Regions from separate parts of the Paenibacillus sp. J22P15 genome, predicted to be linked through region 2. Evidence: predicted binding sites of a transcription regulator. Region 2 holds the regulator's gene; the other holds the start of a gene.
What was found. Region 2 encodes LexA, which represses DNA repair genes until DNA is damaged. Its sites were predicted from a motif close to CGAACATATGTTCG; they were not measured.
Positions count from the first base shown of each region.

Region 1: a site for LexA is predicted at 3,858-3,871, ahead of recA (recombinase RecA). Genes of this name have one in related genera too.

Region 1 is NZ_JBWDNT010000001.1:383,947-390,026, reverse strand. Features, by position in the region: gene AC0YN6_RS01870 (TIGR00282 family metallophosphoesterase) at 1-138, opposite strand, end outside; gene rny (ribonuclease Y) at 229-1,773, opposite strand; gene AC0YN6_RS01860 (regulatory protein RecX) at 1,955-2,659, opposite strand; gene recA (recombinase RecA) at 2,739-3,788, opposite strand; gene AC0YN6_RS01850 (competence/damage-inducible protein A) at 4,044-5,294, opposite strand; gene pgsA (CDP-diacylglycerol--glycerol-3-phosphate 3-phosphatidyltransferase) at 5,385-5,960, opposite strand.
Region 2 is NZ_JBWDNT010000001.1:829,325-835,404, forward strand. Features, by position in the region: gene AC0YN6_RS03870 (efflux RND transporter periplasmic adaptor subunit) at 1-71, opposite strand, end outside; gene AC0YN6_RS03875 (ABC transporter permease) at 98-1,450, opposite strand; gene AC0YN6_RS03880 (ABC transporter ATP-binding protein) at 1,447-2,160, opposite strand; gene yneA (cell division suppressor protein YneA) at 2,330-2,704, opposite strand; gene lexA (transcriptional repressor LexA) at 2,863-3,483, shown strand; gene yjcZ (sporulation protein YjcZ) at 3,640-3,747, shown strand; gene AC0YN6_RS03900 (C40 family peptidase) at 3,854-4,483, opposite strand; gene glnA (type I glutamate--ammonia ligase) at 4,635-5,963, opposite strand; gene AC0YN6_RS03910 (MerR family transcriptional regulator) at 6,008-6,080, opposite strand, start outside.

The DNA of each region.
Region 1 (6,080 bases), 450 kb from region 2:
CCCTCGACCTGCAGCAGCATTCTCACCATTCGCAATAATAATATGAGGGTTATATTTACTTTTAAGAGCTGGCAGTACGCGCTTAAGTGCGCTTCTCCCTACATTTCCTACGATATCGCCGATAAATAATACATTCATGTGAGTACACTTCCTTTTTTGTACGCCTGCAAACAGAAAAGTGGCTAACAAGCAGCCACTTTTCTGAAAAGCTGATATTTTTTTGTTGATTTACTTCGCGTATTCAACCGCGCGTGTTTCACGAATAACCGTAACTTTAATATGTCCCGGATAATCGAGTTCACTCTCGATTTTTTTCGTGATATCACGAGCGAGTCGGAATGCTTCCGTATCATCGATTTTCTCTGGCTGTACCATAACACGTACTTCACGGCCAGCTTGGATCGCGTACGATTTTTCAACGCCTTCAAACGATTCTGAAATATCTTCAAGCTTCTCCAGTCGTTTGATGTACGTCTCAAGTGTCTCACGACGTGCTCCAGGGCGTGCAGCGGACAATGCATCAGCTGCTCCTACGAGCATTGCGATAACGGAAGTTGCTTCCGTATCACCGTGATGGGAGGCAATACTGTTAATAACGACAGGATGCTCCTTGTATTTCTTAGCAAGTTCAACGCCGATCTCGACGTGTGATCCTTCAACTTCGTGGTCTAGCGCTTTACCGATATCATGCAGCAAACCTGCACGCTTCGCGAGCGTAACATCTTGGCCAAGTTCTGCTGCCATCAATCCAGTCAAGTAAGCTACCTCCATGGAGTGCTTCAACACGTTCTGACCATAACTTGTCCGATACTTCAATCGACCCAAAATCTTGATTAAATCCGGATGCAAGCTGTGAACACCAACCTCGAAAGTAGCTTGCTCACCGTATTCACGGATGCGCTCATCCACTTCTTTACGAGATTTCTCAACCATTTCTTCAATGCGAGCAGGGTGGATACGACCGTCAGCCACAAGCTTTTCCAAAGAAGTGCGGGCAATTTCGCGTCTTATCGGGTCGAAACCAGATAAAATGACCGCTTCCGGTGTATCGTCGATAATAAGATCGATACCAGTCAATGTTTCCAAAGCACGGATATTACGGCCTTCACGCCCGATAATGCGGCCTTTCATTTCTTCATTAGGCAACGTTACGACGGATACCGTCGTCTCAGCCACATGATCTGCCGCACAGCGTTGAATTGCTAGTGATATAATATCACGGGCTTTCTTATCGGCCTCTTCTTTCGCTTGCTGCTCGATCTCTTTAATCATCTGTGCTGTTTCATGTCGTACTTCCTGTTCAACATTAGACAAAATGATCGATTTCGCGTCTTCCGTTGTCAGACTCGATATACGTTCCAATTCACTTTGCTGCTGTTTGTAAATGGAATCGATCTGCTCTTGCGTCTCTTCGATCCGTTTTTCTTTGTTGGCTACAGTTTCTTCTTTGCGTTCTAGCGCTTCTAACTTTTTATCCAGCGACTCCTCTTTTTGGAGCAAACGTCTTTCCTGACGTTGAGCCTCGTTGCGACGTTCACGAATGTCTCTCTCAGCTTCGGAACGAAGTTTGTGGACTTCATCTTTTGCCTCTAGCACAGTTTCTTTCTTCTGAGCTTCCGCTTCTTTTTTCGCATTTTCTACGATTACAATAGCAGCTTGCTCAGCACTTGAAATTTTGGCTTCAGCAATCGACTTTCGAATAAAATAACCAATCCCAAAGAAAATTGCGCCAACAAAGAGACAGATCAAGACCCAAATGATCTCATTAGGCATCTTGTTCACCTCCTTGTTGCATACACCAAGGCATTGCTTGGGATGATATTAGGTTTTCAACCGGCTTCAAACCGTTTAAACATTTACTAATTTGACGAAAATAATCGTATTGAATCAACTTTTGGAAGGAAAATTGATTCAATAATGAAGGAATACAACCTCATTTTATCTTTTCGTAAAATCAATTGTCAAGCAAAAGCCCATCATATTCCTCGAATGATTCTTCTTCCCCATCCAAATCGATAGATTTTATCACGTCTTTCACGATATCTGCCGGGAAGCCACTGCGCATTAAATAACCCATTAGCTTGCGTTTTCGCTCAAATGGTTCGCCTTTTAATGATCGCCATTTCTTCTCTGCAGCCTTCTTCGCAGACGCTAATTCCACTTTCTGGTCCAGCGAATCGATAGCTTCTGCTACGGCTTCTTTCGACACGCCTCGCTGCTGCAGCTCTTGTTGGATAAAGCGTCGACCCTTCAACCGATTTTTTAGTCGGCTGGTAGCAAATTGGCGTGCATATTGTTCATCATCCACAATATGCTCCCTTTCTAAACGGTCAAGGGCATATTGTATATTGTCTGACTCAAATAGTTTGCGGTTCAAATATTGCTCGATCTGCTTCCTCGTTCGAGGTCTTGCTCCCAAATAGGCAATGGCCATTACATAAGATCTGTAACGTTCATCTTCCATCCGAATCTCCTCGACCTGATCCTCAGTTACAAGTTGTCCCTTTGTCAGCCGAAATCGGATAAATATATCTTCATGCACCGACAAAATTGGTTCCTCTGACTCAGCAAAGAGATGATATAGTTTTCGTTCCTTTTTGTCTTGTTTAACTGATAATATCATCCATTCTTCTACCGTACGCGAGTGGCTATTTGACATACCGTACATCCTCTCTAAACACAGCTTCGCCGCCCCTAACGGGACGGCGAAGCATCAGCGCGTATGATATTAGATCGATTTATTCCAGATCTTCAAACTCTTCTTCGTCTTCATCAGGTTTAAAATTAGCCTGAGCTGCTGCTGCAGACAGGTTGCTCGCATCGCGAATCTGTTTTTCAATGACTTCAGCAACATCCTTATGGTCTTTCAAATACTGCTTCGCATTCTCGCGGCCTTGACCCAGACGTTCTCCATTGTAGGAGAACCATGCTCCGCTCTTCTGAACGATATCCATCTCGACACCGATATCGACAAGCGTACCTTCTCGAGAAATACCTTCACCGTACATGATATCCACTTCAGCTTGCTTGAACGGAGGAGCAACCTTGTTCTTCACAACCTTAATACGTGTACGGTTACCAATCATGTCATTTCCTTGCTTCAACGTCTCAATACGACGCACGTCAAGACGTACGCTTGAGTAGAACTTCAAAGCGCGGCCGCCTGGCGTTGTCTCGGGGTTACCGAACATAACGCCTACCTTCTCACGCAATTGGTTGATGAAGATCGCAATGGTTTTCGATTTGCTGATTGCTCCGGAAAGCTTACGCAAAGCTTGCGACATCAGACGAGCTTGAAGACCTACGTGAGAATCACCCATGTCGCCTTCAATCTCAGCTTTCGGTACAAGTGCTGCAACGGAGTCAATTACGATAATATCAACCGCACCGCTGCGAACAAGAGCCTCAGCGATTTCCAAAGCTTGCTCGCCTGTATCAGGCTGTGAAAGCAATAGCTCATCAATATTTACGCCCAGCTTGTTTGCATAAAGCGGATCAAGTGCATGCTCCGCATCGATAAATGCAGCTTGTCCACCAACCTTTTGAACCTCAGCAATCGCATGAAGTGCTACTGTCGTTTTACCGGAGGATTCCGGTCCATAGATTTCTATAACACGTCCGCGCGGTAAACCGCCTATTCCTAATGCAATATCTAGAGCAAGTGAACCGCTAGGTACGGTCTCTACTTGCATGTGTGTGGATTCTCCCAATTTCATGATGGAGCCTTTACCAAATTGTTTCTCAATTTGACGCAAAGCCATTTCTAGTGCAGCGCGACGATCCGACAAGAAACTCACATCCTTCTTTATTTATAATTTTATGATACCTTTTTTCTGACGGGTTGACAAGCATTTTTTCGAACATACATTCGCCTTTTAGCTTCGCCCCCTCAACTGGACATAAAAAAACCGCAGCAAAGTATTCTTCGCCACGGTTCTTCCGATAACTATCTCAATTATAACGGCCTGCTTGGCAATTGACAAACATTATTTATATCAACTAGCTTTTTTCCAACCTTGCATCCGCCATTCCTTACCAATAAATCACTTCGCTTGGAGCGCAAGCCATAGCCGGTATAAAGCACTCTTCACCGCTCGAAGCCTAATCATGCCTCTGCCACCGCTTAAGTTCAAGGTATGCACAGCAATTGGTTTGCCTCGTTCAGCAATGCCTAAATATACTAACCCTACAGGCTTGCCTTCGGATTCAGCAGGTCCAGCAACACCAGTCAATGAGATACCAAAATCTGCATCAGAGAGTTCTCTCACTCTCTCTGCCATTAATGCAGCTGTCGAGTCACTAATCGCACCAGGCGCCCCCTCCCCTTCAAGCTGAGTCATCGGAATGCTAAGTAAATGATGCTTCATTATATTCGTGTAGGTGACAACCCCTCCTACATACTCTCCACTGCTTCCAGGAACGTTTGTAATGAGTTCGGCGAACAAACCCCCACTACAGCTTTCCGCACTAGCCAGCTTGCGTCTTGAGGCTCTCAGAAGGCGTACAACCTCCTCCTCTAAGGTGACGTCCTCCTGTGCATATAAATACTCGCCAACACGTTCCTTGATCTTAGTTACACTTTCGTCTATTTTGAGATCCGCTTCAATGGATGAGCTCGCTTTGGTAGATACGCGTATAGCAACCTCGCCTTCCTTTGCATAAGGGGCGATGGTTGGGTCAAGCTGTCCATCAATTAAATCAAGCAGCCTCTCTTCAAGGTTCGATTCTCCGATTCCTGCAAACTTCAATACTCGGGAATAGAGGGGATTAGCCTCTCCAAGCATAGAACGCAACCACTGCTCAGCAGCCCCATCCATCATCGGTTTCATTTCACGCGGAGGACCTGGCAGCAGCAAATAAAGTGTACCATCCACGGACAAACCATTGCCTACGGCTAGCCCCGTTGTATTTTCAAGCGGCACTCCACCTTCAATCATCAAAGCCTGACGACGATTGCTCTCAACCATGTGAATTCCACGAGAGCTAAACATATGCTCAATTTGTGCCATTGACGGCTCATGAATCACAAGCCCACGGTCCAAATAATCAGCTAATACATCCTTTGTAAGATCATCTTGTGTCGGCCCGAGACCCCCAGTAAATACGAGAAGATCCGCACGGCTTCTCCCGATTTCGATCGCTTGCCGCAGGCGAACCGCATTGTCCCCAACTACGGTCTGAAAGTAGACGTCGACACCTAAGCCTGCAAGTTTCTGCGACAAAAACTGTGCATTCGTATTTACGATTTGTCCGAGCAGCAGCTCTGTCCCGACAGCAATGATTTCCGCTTTCATTAGTCTAGCTCTCCTTTGAATTCAAATGTATGAGTGATCTTAAGCAATAAGCAAAAGCATCCCCCCGTATGACGGAAAGATGCTTTAACTTTATTCTACCGGAATCAAATGTTTGTTTTTCAAAAAATAATCAATACCTGAGTACACCGTAATCGCAGCAGCTACCCAGCTAGCAATAACATCGAATGGAAAATCAATAAAGTTGAAAGGGAAATTGTTAATCAATAGCGCGATAATCATCGTAATTTGAATGGCTGTCTTCCATTTCCCCCACGTGCTGGCAGCCATAACTGAGCCCTCTAACAGCGCGATTTGACGAAGACCTGTAACAGCAAACTCTCTGCTAATGATAACGATCGCAATCAATGCGTTCAGTTTGTCCATTTCGACAAGAGAAATAAGTACTGCAGCAACGAGCAGCTTATCCGCGAGCGGATCGAGCAGCTTACCCAGGTTCGTTACAATTTTGTTCTTGCGAGCAATATAACCATCTAAACCGTCTGTGCTTGCCGCCACAATAAAAATGAGTGCCGCTGCAATTTGATTGTATGTAATGGAGAAGTCTGAAATGGTGAACGACCCCAAATCCACTTTAATAAGCAGAAAAAACATAATAACCGGCACCAAAAATATTCTCGCTAGTGTAATGCGGTTCGCCAGATTCACGCAATTCCCTCCTCTGTTCGATCTAACTCATAGGTGTGCGTTACGCGAACCCTTTGTTTGCGAAAATAGTCGAATTTTCGTCCCTGTTGCCGACCACTTGTTAAGAAAGCAAGAGTGACT
Region 2 (6,080 bases):
ATTTTATATAATCCAAAGCTTATGCCAATGATAATAAGTCCGATAATTCCCCACTTTATTTTTCTTTTCATAATTAAACTCCTTCTCCTACTATAAATTAATCGCGTCTAATGGCTGTTAATGCATCTGTGCGTGAAGCACTTATGGCTGGATAAATACCTGAGAGAATACCGGTAGCAAGTGCAAATGCCATGCCAAGCGGTATCGTAAATATGGGAATAAATATAATGACTGAATCCTGCTCACCAGATAGGTTATAGATGAGACCATTAATGCCCCACACAATCCAATAGGAAAATAATACGCCTAGCAAACCGCCTAAAAATCCTAGCAGCGCAGCTTCAACGATGAACATATTTCGAATTTGCCCAAGATTGGCACCTAGAACTTTCATAATGCCAATTTGCCTTCTTCTTTGATAGGTTGACATCGTCATCGCAACTACAATCGATATCGAAGCGATGATTAGAATGAATACACCAATGCCAAGTGCCGCAGCTTTTATTATTTTGAACTCATTAGCAAGCCGTTCCTTCTGATGCAAATTTGTTTGCGTGGTAACGACTAGTTTTTGAAGCTGTTTTTCTACCAACTCAATTTTTGATTGCTGATCTACTTTTACAACAATGGAGTTGTAGCCCTGCTGTTCATCGTCCCCAAGCTTAAGCTCTTTCTTGAGAAGCTCTGCTGTCTCTAATGAAACGTAACCCTTCTTATCGTACATCGCTTGATCATCACTGACACCTGTTGGCTTCTTCAATACCCCGATCACGCGCAGCGGTGTACTTGTAATTTGTCCTTCCTGTGTATAGGAACGAAGCTGAATTTGCTTCTGGTACAAAACGGATGGAATACGGTTTAAGTTATCATATTGCTTGTAGACAGCTTCATCATAAGGGTTAGCTTCAATTTGCTCTTGCACCTTCCGCCTTGTCTCTTCATCAACAAACCCCATTGTAGCACCATAATTAAGTACGATTGTTCCCGCTAGTTCAGATACTTCCCCTTGCAGCATTACATTCCCAAAGGCAGAGAGCGTCTCTAAATCCGTACCAATAATTTGGGTCATCATTTGTGAAGTAAGCCCGTCTAATGTCATAACCTCCATATGATTGAGCTGCTCATATGGTGCTGCTGCTGCTACATTCTCAATTTGCCTCATGATGTTCAACTTTTGCTCCGTTAACAATCCTTTCTTCAAAGAATCATCTTCGGCAGCGGCAGCATCGCTGCTCGAACGCGCTCCAGTATTAGCTGTAACCGTTATTTCGTCCATTTTGAGATAACTATTCATTTGCTTCTCGATATAAACCTGCGCGGATTCACCAACGCTCATCGCTACAATAATTGCGGCACAGCCTATGGAGATCCCTGCTGCACATAAAGCTGTTACGACTTTCCTGCGTTTCACCTGATCCCAGGACAACCTTGTAATATCACTTATTCTCAATTTTGTATTCCCCCGGCAAACATTCTTTCTCTTGCGGTTTCTTGTTCCGTTACAAGATATCCATCCCTCAGCGTAATAATTTTTTCCGTTTGAGCTGCTACTTCACGTTCATGCGTTACGATAATGAAAGTCGTGTCCATCGTTTTATTCAGTTGCTTCAAGATGATAATGATCTCTTCTTCTGTTTTTGTATCTAGATTTCCGGTCGGCTCATCTGCAAAAATAACTGACGGCTCTGTTATTAATGATCTTGCGATACTGACACGCTGCTGTTGTCCGCCTGAGAGCTGTGATGGAAACAACTCTGCTTTATCTGGTATTCCTACTTGCTCAAGGAGAGCAAGTGCCTTTTTCTTTCTTATGAATGGATGTGTGGATTGAAATACGAGCGGCAGCTCAACATTTTCCCTAACCGTTAAATTGGAAATCAGCTCATACGCTTGAAAAATAAATCCGATATGCTTTCGCCTAAACTCTGCCAATCGGTTTTCATTCATCGTTACGATATTATGATCTGCGATAAAGATTTGACCTTCTGTCGGCTTCATCAAACCCGCCATTAAGTTTAGTAACGTGGATTTACCTGAGCCTGAACTCCCTAACAACGCAATCATTTCACCCTTATGTACATGAAAGCTAATCTGCTGCAGAACAGCGGTCGTTTCATGCCCATTCATAAATGAATGGGATAACTCTTCAACTCGTAACAAAATAGCCTCTCCTTTCAGTCCCCTTTAATAGACGATAGAATTCAGGGTTTGCACTGCAGTTCACACAAAAAAACTTTCTAAATCAAGCGGATGTGAAAACATCTGCATAACTTAGAAAGTAAAATTAATTGAATAAAATATTCCTATTAAATTGTAATAGATATTGGAACTAAATGCTAGGAATAATTAGCTTCTGACCCGGTTTAATAACAGCTGTTTGTAAATCATTCCTGTCTTTAATTAGAAAAACAATATATCTAATATCTTGGCTTTCATTTGTAAATTGCTTTGCAATATTCCAGAGAGTGTCGCCAGACTTAACAGTGATAATATTCTCTTCTACAGTTGCTGCTTGAGGAGAATTCCCTGAAGCATATGTTCCCATCATTAGGAAGCTAGTAAACAGAAGAATAAACACAGCAGCGCAAACTGTGATCTTAGCAGCATGTCGCTTCAGTAATAGTCCTACTCTTTGTTTACTCTTCGTTGCTTTGTTTGTATCTTGCTTATGTATCGTTCTATAAAAACTTGGACTCGTTATCATTTATCAGCACCCCAAACGTTTGTTCTGTTTTTAGATTACACGAACAAACGTTTGGTGTCAACGAAAAAATACGAACCTCTGTACTTAAGAACTTATGTTTGTACGAACTCCGGTTCTATGTTATAATTTTTTGCAAACCTACTAATGGAGTGATTGCAGTGTCGAAGATTTCTAACCGACAACATTCAATTCTTGAATTTATTAAGAATGAAGTGCGGGAGAAAGGCTATCCACCCTCCGTTCGAGAAATCGGCGAAGCTGTTGGATTGTTGTCCAGTTCAACCGTTCATGGTCATTTGGACCGCTTAGAGAAGAAAGGTCTAATACGCCGAGATCCCACGAAACCGCGTGCTATTGAAATTTTAGATCAAGAAGTTTCTGAAGGTATTATCCCGATGTCCGTAGCAAGAGTACCGATTGTCGGAAAAGTTACCGCTGGTGTGCCAATTACGGCGACGGAGAACATCGAAGAGTATTTCCCGCTTCCCTCCCATTTTGTCGGTGACAGCAGTGTCTTTATTCTGAATGTCATGGGCGAGAGTATGATTGAAGCAGGTATTCATGATGGAGATTATGTAATCGTTCGTCAACAACAAACTGCAAATAATGGTGAAATTGTTGTCGCGATGACCGAGGATGACGAAGCAACAGTCAAAACCTTCTACAAAGAGAAAACACATATTCGCTTGCAGCCTGAGAATTCAACTATGCAGCCGATTTTACTTCAAAATGTAACGATTCTTGGCAAAGTCATCGGACTTTTCCGCGATATTCATTAATTTTATCTTGTTAGTACATAAAGAATAGGCTGAATCCGTGCGTAAGCATCGATGATTCAGCCTATTCTTTGGTTTACTAAGGACAATTACCCAATCACTGTGACTTTATCCGCATATCATACTATGTATTCAATTCAAAAGGAGGTGCAATGAACAATGTCCGGTTATGTAGGTGGAGCCTTTACAAACACTGGTACGATTCTTGTTCTCTTCATCTTGTTGGTTATTATAGCATGCAGCTGCATGCGCTTTGGCGGCTACTAAAACAGACCTTTAATTTAATCCTTCTATAGTAAATCTCACACAAAAAGATCCATTACATGGATCTTTTTGTGCTTTTTGTGCTTTCAATCTTCTCTAATCGCATATGTTAAACCACTCGCTTCCAAAAGAAATAGGCGGGGGCTTTTGAAGGTGCATTTCGAATTAATTTTTGACGATTAAGCAATGGATAATTATAGAGAAGTCCTTCGTATACAACTTCGAGTTGCTCGTGCAGTAGAAAATCATGTGGTGTCACTTGTGTCGATGGACGTTCCCACAATGGAATGCCGCTCCTGCGCATGGTCTCTGCAACAAACTGTGAGCAAAAATAGGCGTCAGCGGGTTTAATATCAAGTTCTAGAAGCACACCTATCAATCCAACAAGATTATAACGATATTGATCTTTTTTATTCTCAAACTCACGCACAACTTGCAACAACGAAGCTCTTTGTTTATCCGATACAGCGATCTTTAGCAGTACGCAGCGCGTAGAAGGAAATTGGCGAAACGTCCCTTCATATACGTTTTCTTTGACAAACCCAGCTATCAATGGATTATTCGCCCGTTTGCGTCCAAAGCTATAAATATCCTTCAAATCATCTCCCATAACAATGGAAGCATGATTATATGGAGCACCTGTAAAAGCTTTAATCAACCTTGTAAACCATGTACCTGTGTCCGTTAATAATACGTACACAAATTGATCTATTTCGTGATCCGAATTGGATACTGTCACGTTGCTCACCTCTTTCTCGTTGAATCGACTATCCATTAGAACAAATATAGCAATAAGGCGGATTCCCGAATAGTACTAACTCTATATGGTACTGGCTATTACAAACACAAAAAAAATCCCTCAACGCCTATGGCGTCAAGGGATCTAATTTCTAGTAAAGAGTCAAATATTGATCGCGTTCCCATTGGTGAACTTGTGTGCGATACATATCCCACTCGATTTCTTTAAGCTCGTAAAAATGAGCAAGAGCGTGATCGCCAAGCGCTTCGCATACAATGTCGCTTCTTAGCATCTCATCTAATGCTTCTTTCAAATCTAGCGGCAAGCTTGGAATTCCTGCATCTTGACGCTCTTCCTCTGTCATGATGTAGATGTTCCGGTCCGTAGGAGCTGGCAGCTGTGCTTTGTTCTTAATGCCGTCAAGACCTGCTTTAAGCATGACTGCAAGAGCCAAATACGGATTAGCTGCTGGATCTGGATTACGCACCTCTACACGAGTACTAAGTCCGCGTGAAGCTGGGATACGAATCATTGGTGAACGGTTGCTTGCTGACCAGGCTACATAACAAGGCGCTTCATAACCAGGGACAAGACGTTTATAGGAATTGATTGTAGGGTTCGTAATGGCTGCCATTGCGCGAGCATGAAGCAGGATTCCTGCCATATACTGACGTGCAACAGCACTAAGGCCTAGCTTGTCCTTCTCATCGTAGAACGCATTCGTATCACCAGTGAAAAGCGATTGGTGACAGTGCATACCAGAACCATTCACACCGTACAAAGGCTTTGGCATAAACGATGCATGCAAGCCATGTTCGCGTGCAACTGTTTTAACAACTAGCTTAAACGTTTGAATTTGGTCTGCAGCCTTGATCGCATCAGCATATTTAAAATCGATCTCATGCTGACCAGGAGCAACCTCATGGTGAGATGCCTCAATCTCAAAGCCCATTTCTTCAAGTGTCAAAACGATTTCACGACGACAATTTTCACCCATATCCATAGGTGCTAAGTCGAAGTAACCGCCTTGGTCATTAAGCTCCGTAGTTGGCTCACCGCGCTCATCGGTTTTGAATAAGAAAAATTCCGGTTCAGGACCAACATTCATTGCCGTATAACCAAGCTCTTCCGCTTCCTTCAATGCACGTTTCAAAATACCGCGTGGATCTCCAGCGAAAGGTGTTCCGTCCGGCATGTAGATATCACAGATCAGACGAGCAACACGATCTTGTGTTACCCATGGAAATACAACCCATGTATCAAGATCAGGGTATAAGTACATATCAGATTCTTCAATACGAACGTAACCTTCGATAGAAGAACCGTCGAACATCATTTTGTTGTCCAACGCTTTTTCAAGCTGACTTACAGGAATTTCAACATTTTTAATCGTTCCAAGTAAATCCGTAAACTGCAAACGAATAAACCGAACATTTTGTTCCTGTGTTATACGTCTAATATCGTCTTTAGTGTAACTCACAGAATCATCTCCTTAGTTTGCACATCAATGGTTATTAAAGTCAATTAGCGCTTATTTAAGAAACGAGTTAATTGTCCTTGAATGAGTGAAGCCTGACCTGGCCTTTTCTCCAGCAAT